3 regions of the Paenibacillus sp. JJ1722 genome follow, and region 3 is predicted to be linked to each of the others. Evidence: predicted binding sites of a transcription regulator. Region 3 holds the regulator's gene; each other region holds the start of a gene.
What was found. Region 3 encodes Rex, which represses fermentation and respiration genes when NADH is low (regulators of the CRP and FNR family bind a similar motif). Its sites were predicted from a motif close to TTGTGAAATATTTCACAA; they were not measured.

Region 1: a site for Rex is predicted at 2,540-2,557, ahead of ACM1ND_RS22805 (cytochrome ubiquinol oxidase subunit I). Genes of this name have one in related genera too.
Region 2: a site for Rex is predicted at 2,172-2,189, ahead of ACM1ND_RS04440 (DoxX family membrane protein). Genes of this name have one in related genera too.

The regions. Positions count from the first base shown of each region.
Region 1 covers NZ_CP182500.1:5,104,618-5,108,804, reverse strand. The annotation lists gene ACM1ND_RS22815 (cache domain-containing sensor histidine kinase) at 1-571, shown strand, start outside; gene ACM1ND_RS22810 (response regulator transcription factor) at 564-2,222, shown strand; gene ACM1ND_RS22805 (cytochrome ubiquinol oxidase subunit I) at 2,628-4,034, shown strand; gene cydB (cytochrome d ubiquinol oxidase subunit II) at 4,021-4,187, shown strand, end outside.
Region 2 covers NZ_CP182500.1:963,958-968,144, forward strand. The annotation lists gene ACM1ND_RS04430 (dioxygenase) at 1-336, shown strand, start outside; gene ACM1ND_RS04435 (hypothetical protein) at 410-1,333, opposite strand; gene ACM1ND_RS04440 (DoxX family membrane protein) at 1,549-2,067, opposite strand; gene ACM1ND_RS04445 (DUF3048 domain-containing protein) at 2,316-3,410, shown strand; gene ACM1ND_RS04450 (DUF47 domain-containing protein) at 3,599-4,187, shown strand, end outside.
Region 3 covers NZ_CP182500.1:3,550,144-3,554,330, forward strand. The annotation lists gene ACM1ND_RS15770 (DUF5590 domain-containing protein) at 1-88, opposite strand, end outside; gene ACM1ND_RS15775 (amidohydrolase) at 126-1,427, opposite strand; gene ACM1ND_RS15780 (redox-sensing transcriptional repressor Rex) at 1,414-2,067, opposite strand; gene dinG (ATP-dependent DNA helicase DinG) at 2,112-4,187, opposite strand, start outside.

The sequences.
Region 1 (4,187 bases), 1.6 Mb from region 3:
ATCCATTCGAATGAAAGCACATCTGAATGGGGAAGCGGAAATTGCAACGACGGTGCGTTTGCTTGGCAGGCTGATGCGCCGGAATCTGGAGATTGGCAGTGGTAAAACGACGGTACTACAGGAGCTGGATATGGTGCGATCCTATTTACAAATTCAGCAGTTCAGATTTGGAAATCGTTTGATTTATGAAGTGAATTTGGAAGAAAGCGCGACGGACCTGTCGATTCCTCCCTTAATCATACAACCGCTGGTGGAAAATGCAGTCATTCATGGCCTGGAAAATAAGGAAGAGCCAGTTACCGTGAAGGTAGATATTGCAATAGAACGAAGAGAGCTAAAAATTAAAGTAGAAGATGATGGGATTGGCATGGAAGCTGGGCAACTGACCCGTCTGCTAGCTCGGATCAGGGGGACGGAAGAGCCGGAAGGAAGCAGTATTGGCCTGCGTAATGTACATCAACGTCTAACATTGATGTACGGCGAACGTTATGGACTGCATATTGAAAGCGCATTACAAGAAGGAACAACCGTATACTTTTCCATACCAAGGGGGGAAGAGTCGAATGTATAAAGCAATGATTGTAGATGATGAGCCTGCGATTCGTGAAGGATTGTCCTCCATTATTGACTGGGGGAATTGTGGCTTCCGTATTGTCGATACGGCAGGGAACGGACGCGAGGCTCTGGATAAGTTCGGAGAGCATCGACCGGAGCTGGTCATTGTAGATATTCGTATGCCCGGGATGAGTGGACTGGAGGTCATACGAAGCATACGTGAAAAGAACGGAGAGCCGTTTCATTTTCTCATATTAAGCGGATATGCAGACTTTGATTATGCACGGCAAGCCATGGGCTTCGGGGTGGATGGCTATCTACTGAAGCCAGTTGATGAGGAAGAAATGACGACAGAGTTGAAACGGGTACGGCAAAACATTGAGGACGAGAAAGAAGACGGCAAATGGGGGAGTCCGCCTTCCCATGAGCGTAATTGGATCGAAGCACTATTGTTTCCGGATCATCGAGAGCATGCTCGTAATGCTGTGGAAAGCAGTGATTCTCTTCACAGAGCATCCAAGCAAGCTGAACATCAAAGCGGTAACGGAAAACATGGACAACAGCCCGCGTTACCAGCCTTGGACTGGAGTAGCTATCAGGTTATTCTGCTGGATTTACGTATTCCTGACTGGGATCGGCAAGCTCGGCTGGCGGCAGCAAAGCAGCGGCTAACAGAATTGTGCCATGAGCAGGGCAGAGGTATCGTGTTTGAGGCTGGAATATATATGGGTCTTTTGCTTCCCGCCACGTTAAAAACGGAGAAAGATGCTGTTCAGTTACTGGCTGCTTGGCGACAGGAGCTAAAGCCGTGGGCTACGGAAATTTATGTGGCTGCCGGTGATTCTGTAGCCATTCTTAACGACATTCCCAGATCTTTTGAGCAGGCACTACAATTATTGGAGCGTACGTTTTTGTTCCGGGCAGAAAGAGTCATGCTTTCCGGAGACTTACACGAATTGGAGACAGTCGAGACTGAAAGGAGTGGAGCGTCTGATAGTGCCACAGATGATCCCATACGTTATGCAGAAAAGCTGTACTATGCGCTAGATATGGCTAATAGTGAAGCTGCAACCCGTGTCATTAAGGATATGGAAGGCCAATTTCCACGGATTTATCGCACAGAATCTGCAATCAAGGCGGCGTTCGCCCAAACATTCACACTGGCGTTGAACAAGTATGCAGCTGGACAGGATCACAGCCGAACCGTGCTGGAGGAGCACTCCAGCTTTATAACCGATGTATATGCTTATTCCACATTGGGCGAGCTGGTGGATCACTCGCTGGAGCATGTGTTGCAATGGATTGGCCAGACTGAATCTGGTGGCAAGGGCATCATCATGAAACAAATGATTGACTTTATACATAGTCATTATGATGAAAATTTGCGACTGGAGTTACTGGCAGATATGTTCAATTACAATAGTGGCTATTTGGGCAAACTGTTCAAAAGTCATACTGGCGAGGCCTTTAATGCCTACCTGGATAAGGTGAGGATTGAGCGAGCAAGAGAATTGCTTGCTCAAGGAATTAAGGTGCACCAGGTGGCGGAACGCGTAGGATATGCGAATGCAGATTATTTTCATAGTAAATTTAAAAAGTATGTTGGAATGTCACCTTCCTCCTACCGTAATCGGGTTCAAAAGAACGGAGGAACAGATGGCTGTTGATAGAATCCCTAGGTTTAACGCTATGAAGTCTCTCTTACAGATGTCGGAGGTACGACCTCCGAACGAAGAGAGGCTCTTTTTTATGGCGGATAAATGGATAGATCAATCGAAAATGTCACATTTATTATGTAGTTTAGGCCGTTTTCATCAAATCGCCATCGTTATGACACATATTTGACACGATGTTCACATTTTCGATTCTATTTCATTTAAATTTATTCTATATAATGGGGATAATCTGAAGCCGGATCATGACAACCATGGTGAAGGTAGTTGAGTGAGTCATTTTCTAAAAAGTGACCGCTGCATATGTAAGAATGTGAATACTATCACAAATGTAGAAGACTTCAGATTACAGACACTATAAATCAATGTTAAGAGAAGTGCAGGGGGAGGAGCAACATCATGGACGTATTGGATTTGGCACGGTTGCAGTTTGCAACCACAACGATTCTTCACTTTGTTTATGTGCCGATCTCCATTGGATTGTCGTTATTGGTGGCAATTATGGAGACTATGTATGTTATCAAAAAAAATGACTTGTACAAAAAAATGGCTCAATTCTGGGGAACGTTTCTGCTGATTAACTTTGCATTGGGCGTAGTCACCGGGATTTTGCAAGAATTCCAGTTCGGGATGAATTGGTCGGACTTTTCCCGTTTTGTCGGTGATGTATTCGGTACGCCGCTGGCGATTGAAGCGCTGCTTGCATTTTTCCTGGAATCGACCTTTATCGGATTATGGGTATTCGGTTGGGAAAGATTGTCCAAAACGGTCCATTTAATCTGTATGTGGCTGGTATCTATCGGTACGATGCTATCGGCATTGTGGATTCTAGCTGCTAATTCATTCATGCAGCGTCCAGTAGGATATGAGATTCAAAATGGACGTGCAGAAATGAAAGATTTTGCTGCTCTGTTAACGAATGAACAACTGTTATGGGAATTTCCGCATACGTTGTTTGCTGCTTTTGCAACGGGGGCATTTCTTATCGCGGGTATCAGTGCATGGAAGCTGATGCACAAAAAGAATATGGACTTTTTTAAACCTTCTTTTAAATTGAGCATTATTGTTGCCTTAATCAGTGCCATTGCTATTCCTTTGTTTGGTCATGGTCAGGCTCAATATTTAGTGAAAACACAACCGATGAAGATGGCTGCCAGTGAGGGCTTATGGGAGAACAGCGGTGACCCCGCTCCTTGGACAGTTATCGCGGGTATTGATCCTGAAAAGAAGGAAAATACCTTTGAAATTAAAGTTCCTTTTGCTCTGAGTTTTCTATCTTATAGTAAATTTTCCGGCTCTGTGCCTGGTATGAATGAGCTTCAAGCAGAATATGAAAAAACCTATGGTCCGGGCGATTATATCCCGCCAGTACGTACCACGTTCTGGAGCTTCCGTATTATGATTGCGGCGGGATGTGGCATGATTGCACTCGCTTTATACGGTACTTACCTGACGTTCCGTAAAAAGCTGGAAGGTTCACATCGCTGGTTCTTCCGTCTTATGATATGGGGGATATCCCTTCCATTCATTGGGAATACTGCTGGTTGGATCATGACCGAAATAGGTCGCCAACCGTGGACTGTATTTGGTTTGCTTCAAACAAAAGATTCTGTTTCGCCCACGGTTGTGGCAGGAGAAGTGCTGTTCTCGTTCATCTCATTTACCACATTGTATTTAATTTTAACAGGTGTGCTGGCATTTCTGTTTTACCGTACGGCTCGCAAAGGTCCAGATATCGAGCCACATCAGCAAACGGTAATTCATGATCCATTTGCCCAAGGGGGTGACAATAATGACGCTAAATGATTTATGGTTCTTATTGATCGCAGTGTTGTTTACCGGTTTCTTTTTTCTGGAGGGTTTTGATTTTGGCGTGGGGATGGCCACGGGATTGGTACCGCGCAATGACCAACAAAAACGTTTGATGATCAATACGATTGGTCCATTTTGGGATGCCAA
Region 2 (4,187 bases), 2.6 Mb from region 3:
GAACAAGGGATTTTGATTATCGGTAGCGGCGGATTGGTCCACAACTTGCGGACACTCAAGCAGACGAGTGAGCCAGCCGATTGGGCCGTTCAATATGATGACTGGATTGCACAGCAGCTCCAAGACTGGAATTTGCGTCACCTATTCCAATATGACAAGAAGGCTCCATATGCCAAACAGGCGGTACCTTCTTATGGAATAGAGCATTTTTCACCTTTGTTTTATGCGATGGGGGCTGCGGATCATGAGCGCTCTGCGCATAAGCTTTTTCAGTCGTATGTCCTTGGCTCGTTGAGTCTCAATTGTTGGGCTTTTGGTCAAGAAAGTGATACGTAAATGTAAAAAAAGAACTTCCGAATCCACATGGTGTGTGGGAATGGAAGTTCTTTTGTGTATTTTGCGTCTTTGATTAATTAGAAGGCACGTTCTTTTTTAGCCAAGTGGATACCTGCGTAGTACGCTGATCTCCATTTTGATCCAATAGTGTCATAAATGCTTTCAGCTTTTGAATGTAGGTACTCTTCGAATCCATATTACGTTGAACGACGAATTGATACCCTTTTTTGGCATTCGGATGAATCTTTCCGGTATCATAATCGAATAATGGCGTATTGTTCGTGCCATAGAAAGTATAGAAGAAGTACAGATCGTGCAATTTTTTTATAGCTTGTGTACGGTTGGAATGAGGATATTGGTTTAAAAATGCCTCCTGTGCCAGCACTCGTCCGGCTAACTGTTGATAGCCGATACGGAGCGCGGCATCCTTGGTAGCCGCCTGTCCGGATTCCATCGCCATGATGTCAATATAGCTGCGGATATCTGTCGTGGTGTGCTTCCCGAAGACTTTATATTTTTCATAGTTGATGACTGGGTAGTACATGCCTTCTGCAGTTTCAAGTTTGTAGCCGGCATCTCTTGTTTGAGTTAGCAACTTTTTCAGGTTCACATCGCTTGAACGGCTGATTACATTTGTGAACGAATCACCGGGTTTATAGATTTGATTTATTTTGGTTTGAACAGAGGCCGGGTATAAGGTCTTTGCATAGGAATCCAATTGCTGGTTCTGTGCATTTTCCAGATGAAGCACCATGATGGTAGCTTGAGAGGCTGGAATGGTTTGAATATGCTTTTGCAAATAAGTGAATGCCTGAGGTAGCTTGCCGGGTTGGCGTAGTAGCTGCTCGAAGGTCTTGGAGATATGTTGTACACTTTCTGCCTGAGATGTCATAGTAGACGTCGCTGCTTTGGCTGATGTCGTATATCCCAATCCCATAGTTTGCACTGTGAAAGTTACGGCTGCGAGCATGAGATAGGCTTTGGTAATTTTTTTCATGATATAACCCTCCATTACGTTCTTTGATGTAACTGTAGTGTATAGGGTAAATGTATCGTGAGCATTCCATGTTGTATCCAACTTGTAAACGTTTGGAGGGGATGATGAATCCGATAAAAGAGTCCGAGTTAGAAGGAGCTGAAAGACCTCTTGTGAGCATAACAGCACAAAAAAAATAACCATTACCCCGGAGGATAACGGTTATTTTGGGATGTTTAAGCTATTTTTCGACTAGGGTCCGCTGGAAAGGTATCTTTATTTTTACGAAACAGTCCACGCAGGAAGGGCAGTACCCAATGGTCAAAGCCAATTCTTCCGGCATTTGCACCAGCAACTACAAGGAAGATTTCAAACAGCAGGTAGATTGCATTGGTGCTTACTGTACCCGAGAACAGGAACGAGAAGTTCATAACCATAGCCATCAAAGCAGCCAGTGTAGTCAATGTACCGAGAAGCAGGCCAACTCCTACCAAGAACTCACCCAATGGGATCAGGACGTTGAACAAACCTACATTCGGCAGGGCAAAGGCTTCCAGGAACGATCCCCACCAGCCTTGTACAGCGGGATGGTCTCCACCTGTTTTAGCAATGGCCCCCGAGATAAACCCGCCTGCATCAAATCCACCTGTCAGCTTTTCAAGTCCGTGGGTCATCCATTCATACCCTAGATAAACCCGTACTACAGTCAGCAACCACATTGCGACTTTGTTCTCACGTAACCAGCTGTTAAACATTCAAACCACTCCTCTTTCTTAATCTATAATGTTGGTTGTATTTCATTTTGTTGGGATGATCATCTTTGCTACACCTTTATTGTAGTAGGTTCAGTTACAGTTATTTGTGATAAAAATCACAAAGTCTAAATATTTTTTAAATTTTAATGTCTTCAGATAAGTATTCTATAGATTGGTCATGCTTCAATCAAGACAAAAACAGGAAATAAAGCTTATAATGAGAAAAATAACTAAGTGGAGGGATGAACTTGTCCGGGCCCATTTCCCAACGAAATCATTGGTTGCGTGTGATGGCCTCAGCTCTGTTATGCATGACGCTGATGTCTTGTTCTGCTATGTCCAATACGGGTGAATCTGAATCCGTTCCCCAACTGACCAAGCAAGAAACAGAGAAGGAGGCACTTGAACCGCCGAAGGAGCAGTCTATTCCGGCATTTACAGCTCCGCTCACCGGTCTTCCGGTGGAGCAGCCAGTTTTGGAGCGACCGCTCGCTGTCATGATCAACAATGCTCCGGCTGCACGTCCACAGGCAGGACTTAGCCAGGCAGACATGGTATATGAAGTTCTTGCAGAAGGTGGGATTACCCGTCTGGTCGCTTTTTTCCAAAGTCATGGCGGAGATGTAAAGATCGGACCGGTCCGTAGCATTCGGCCGTATTTGATTGAGCTGGGCGAAACCTATGGTGCGTTGCCGATACACGCAGGGGGAAGCACAGATGCCTATGCAATTTTACAGCAGCAGCGGAAGGAACATCTGGATGAGATTTCAAATGGAGGGGCTTACTTCTGGCGAAGCAAAGATCGTCGTCCTCCACATAATTTATACACAGACGTGAACAGACTGCGCAAAGGAAGCGATAGTAAAGGGTATGCCAAGCAGACGGACGTTCCAGTATATTCTTACCTCAAATCCGGTGAAACCCCAGTTATGGTGGACGAGACTGCAGCATCTTTACAAATCCGGTTTTTGCTTAAAAGCTATCGGGTATCTTATACCTATGATCCAGCGGATCAACAATATAAGCGTTTTGTGAACGAAAAGTCACATGTGGATCAAAATAATAACCAACAGCTCTCAGCAGCCAATGTCATTGTGATGAGCGCTAGACATCGAACGTTGGATGATGTAGGCAGATTAAGTGTTGAGTTGGACGGTAGCGGAGAGGCCATGGTGTTTCAACAAGGACGGTTAATACAGGCTGAGTGGCAACATACACCAGGCGATGCGATTCGTTTTATGAAAAATGGGGTTGAAATCCCGTTAACACCAGGTACATCCTATATACATGTGGTACCTGCAGATACTTCACTAAAGGAACATGTAACCATAGAAGCAAATTAGAAAACGAAATACACCTTTTTAGGGAAAAAATGTCGGATAATGACCTTCCATGTCGGGCAATGTATACGTATATCATGAAATTTGCTTTTACAAACATTACAAAAACATTGATGAGTGTGATAAGATAGCAAAGGTTGTCTATTGCAGTCGAAACAGGTTGCGGATATTTTCGTAAAGGGGTAATCGTTATGAGATTGAAGAAAAAGGATATATTCTTCGAGACGTTGGAAAATATGGCAGATACGATCGTGCAAGCAGCTGATTATTTTGCCCAACATACTTCAAATCTTCAGGATGTAACTTTGTTTACAAATGAAATGAAGAAGTATGAAAATAAGTGTGATGATTACACACACACGATTATTACTGAGCTGAACAAGACCTTCATTACGCCGTTGGAACGCGACGACATCATGGAACTGACAACAACCATGGATGATGTGTTGGACGGTCTTGAAGCGACGGCTTCTCGTTTTTATATGTACAATATTACGGAGCCGGACGAGTATATTGTGCAGTTCGCTGATATTTTGCGTCAATCAGCTTACGAAATTCAGAAAGCTGTGCATTTGCTTTCACAGAAAAAATTGCTGGCCATTCGTGAATACACTATTCGCCTGAATGATTTGGAAAATCAGGGGGATGAATTGTTGCGTATTTGCATTAAAAACCTGTTTGCAACTGTAACTGACCCTATTGAACTGATTAAACGCAAAGAATTGTACGAACGCCTTGAAACGACAACGGATTCATGCGAGGATGTTGCAAATATGCTGG
Region 3 (4,187 bases):
TAACATAGGAATAATACCAGAAAATGCTGACCAGGATCAGTATCACGGCCAAAATGGCGACCGCTATCCATTTTTTCTTATTTTTCAAACCTGTGCTTCCTCTCTAAGGGGATGTGACACCTAAATTAGCGCGACAGCAGCCCTTCAAAGGCGGCTTGTGCCTCATGTTTGATACGTTCCTCGTCCATAGTCAGGCATTCGCCGTTTTTCACAACCTGGCGACCGTCTACCCACACATGAGCCACGTCCTTGGCGCTTGCAGAGTATACCGCATGGGAAATAAGATCTGTACGCGGCAAGAAATGTGCCTGATTCAGATCCAACGCGATAAAGTCAGCCTTGTTGCCCGCTGCCAACGCTCCTACTTCTTTTAAACCAATCGACTTTGCACCGTATTCTGTTGCCAGACGCAGCGCTTCACTTGCAGGAACTGCCGTAGGGTCACCGGATACACCCTTGTGAATAAGTGCCGCCAGACGCATTTCCTCGAACATATCCAGGTTATTATTGCTGGCAGGACCATCCGTTCCGAGAGAAACAGTAACCCCTGCACGCAGCAATTCAGGCACTCTTGCCACACCACTTGCCAGCTTCAAGTTGCTACCCGGATTGTGCGAAACCGCTACACCACGTTCAGCCAGTAAAGCTATTTCTTCGTCGTTCAAATGAACGCCATGGGCAATAAGCGAAGGACGGGAGAAAAAGCCAAGCTTATCCAAATGTGCAACTGGACGCAAACCGTAGTCGCGTACGTTTTGCTCCACTTCGGCGATCGTCTCAGACATGTGCGTATGCAGTGGCAAGTCCAGATCATGCGCTGCTTGTACGAATTTTTCAATAAACGCAGGTGGACATGTGTATGGCGCGTGCGGAGACATCATCGTTGTAATACGCCCGTCTGCTTTACCATGCCAGTTACGCGCAAAAGTCACGGCCTCAGCCAGCTTGATTCGCTGTTCTTCTTCCGAGCATAGTCCAATTGCTCCACGCATCAGACTTGCACGAATACCTGACTCTTCAGCTACACGAGCCACCTCATCCATATGATCGTACATGTCCAGGAAGGTCGTTGTTCCACCTTTCAGCATTTCCAGCACAGACAAGGACGTACCCCAGTACACGTCCGTAGATGTAAACTTGGCTTCCATAGGCCACATTTTCTCCTGAAGCCATACTTGAAGTGCCAAGTCATCTCCATGCCCACGCAGCAGAGACATCGCCGCATGACCATGAGTATTAATCAGACCAGGTAAAAACAATAGCCCCTTACCATCGATCGCTTCCGTCTCTTCCTCACCCGCAGGCAAAGTTTCGCCAATATAAGTAATACGGCTATCCTCCACAATCATAAAACCATGGACTACCCCAGCTTCTGATCCATTTACGGCAAAAGAGCCGTTTTTAATCATCCATTTATTCACTGTCATATTGTGTTTCTTCCTTTCCGTCCTCCAAATAATAAGCGAGGCTAAGCAAATCAGTTGTAAAGTCTGTGGCATGAATCCGAATGTTGGCCGGTGCCTTGAGAGTAGTCGGTGCAAAGTTCAGGATCGCTCCAATTCCGCTCTCAATAAGCCTGTCAGCCACGTGCTGTGCTTCAAAATCAGGTACGGTAATAATCCCGATTCGAATGTTTTTTTCTTTCACAGTCGCTTCCAGTTCATCCATCGGTTGAACGACCAATGTATTGATCTTGGTCCCTACCTTATCCGGAAACGCATCAAATACTGCGACAATCTTCATATTGTCTTTTAAATAAGCGTTATAATTCGAAAGGGCTTGCCCCAGATTACCCGCACCGACCAATACGACATTAATTTGCTGGTCGATTTTCAGGATATGGCGTATTTTCTCAATTAGATAAGAAACATCATAACCGATACCCTTCCGACCAAAATCTCCAAAATAGGCGAGATCTTTACGGATTTGGGCCGGGTTCAAATCTAGCCTCTGTCCCAACTCTTGAGAAGAGACCGTAGCCACCTCCCGTTTGTGAAGTGCATTCAGATAACGTAAATATACGGGTAACCTCCGTACGACAGCCTCTGAAATTTTATCTGATTTCATACTTGCTCCCCCTAATTGTAACGAACATACTTAGTGTCCGTCCGTTATGCCTCTGTCTCCGGGGCGGATTGGAGCCATTCGGCGATGCGGGGCACCATTTGCTCCGATGGCATATGCTCCATTTTTGGTCCCGGTAACGAGTACAAAAAGTGCTTTCCGTAATAGGATTCGATCACACGCGTATCGTAAACGATAACGACCCCGTGGTCGCTCGCTGTACGTACTAACCGACCAAATCCCTGTTTGAAGCGAATGACCGCTTGTGGTACAGACAGCTTCATAAATGGATTCTTCTTCTGCTGCTGAAGCAGCTCGCTTTTTGCCTCCAGCAACGGGTGATTCGGCGGTTGAAACGGCAAGCGAACAATGGCCAGACAAGTCAGAGCCTTTCCTGGAATATCGACGCCTTCCCAGAAGCTGCTGGTTCCCAGCAATACAGAAGCTTTGGCTTCCTGAAAACGGCGGGTTAGCTTGCTGCGACTCCCACTGTCCACACCTTGTCCCAGCACAGTAATTTCGCTGGATGCTAAGGCCTCTTTGAGCGGCTCATACACTTGCCGGAGCATCCGATAGGAAGTAAACAGAACGAGCATTCTCCCCCGCGTCGCCTGAGCAGTCGCTCCTAGAGAGCTAACGAGCATATCTACAAAGTGTGCATCTCCTACACTGCCCTTCACGCTTGGGAAATCCCGTGGAATGACCAGCAACACCTGATCCCTGTAATTAAAGGGTGACGGGAGCTGCGAAGTCATCAGCCGCTCTTGATCTGCGGCCTCCTGCAAGCCGAGCTGATCGATCATGTACTGAAACGACTTATCTACCGATAAGGTAGCAGACGTCAGAATAATGCTTCTTTTTTTGTCAAAAAACATTTCTTTCAACTGGCGGCTCACATCGACGGGCACCGCATAAAATTGCAATGATTTACTACGGAATTGCCCACTCGCTTCGAGCCAGTATACGGTTGTTTCATCATCGAGTCGGATAAAAAAGCGCAAATTTTCTCGGATTCCCGCCAAATCCTTGAGCAGACCCGTGATATCTGTAATAAGGCTATCTGCCGCATAATCGTCATGTTCTTCCTTGACGTCCAGCATCAGCTTGTCGCCCTTGCGCAAAATTTCGCTCATCGTTACATATAGCTGATTTTCCAAAGCACCCGCCTGATCCCACTTTGCAGGCTTGGCCGAAGGTTTGAGACGGGAAGAAAACTGTCCTGTTTCACCCGGTGTCGCATCGCTTCGCTCTGGCAACATGCCAAACAGCTTGTCGCTTAGCAGGTCCCAAGTTTCCTTAACCTCTAACACGAGCGGATACATCTGGTCGATGGTTGAAGCCCAATCCGCCGACTTCTCGTGCCCCGATTTTGCCAACTGTTGACGAAGTGAAGGCAGTTGTCCATTCTTGCTGTCTTTGAACAGTCGCGTCAGTGTATGCACGAGTGTGAAATATTTCATATGCATACCTAGGTGCTTACCAGCTACTTCCTCCAGGTGATGGGCTTCATCAATCACCAGATGTTCATAGCTCGGCAACAACTGGTGACTGGCTTTGACGTCTGTGAACAACTTAGAGTGATTCGTAATAACGACATCCGCTATCCCTGCTTCATGGCGTGCACGATGATAATAACATTTGCGGAACCATGGACAAGAACGACCAAGACAGGACTCTGAATCACTCGCCACCGTTTCCCAGAAATCCCCTCCACGGTTGCTCAGATTCAGTTCTTCATCATCACCGGTTTCTGTTAGCGTCAACCAGACGATCATCTGAGCCGCTGTAATTAAGTCTTCCTTCGGTGTCGCGAAGTCTCTTCTGTTTATTTTATGTTCAAACTTACGCAGACACAAATAATGTCCCCGACCCTTGAAAATAGCAGCCCGGAACGGAAACGGAATCACCTTGGTCAGCATAGGAATGTCGCGCTCGCGTAATTGCTCCTGCAGGTTGATCGTATGTGTACTTACCATAACGCGCTGTCCTTTTTTTACACTGTGATACAGCGATGGGAGCAAATAACCGAGAGACTTTCCTGTTCCTGTACCTGCTTCGATCAGCAGATGCTTGTCTTCACTCAGTGCCTGATTTACACCCTCAATCATCTGTATCTGCGCCTC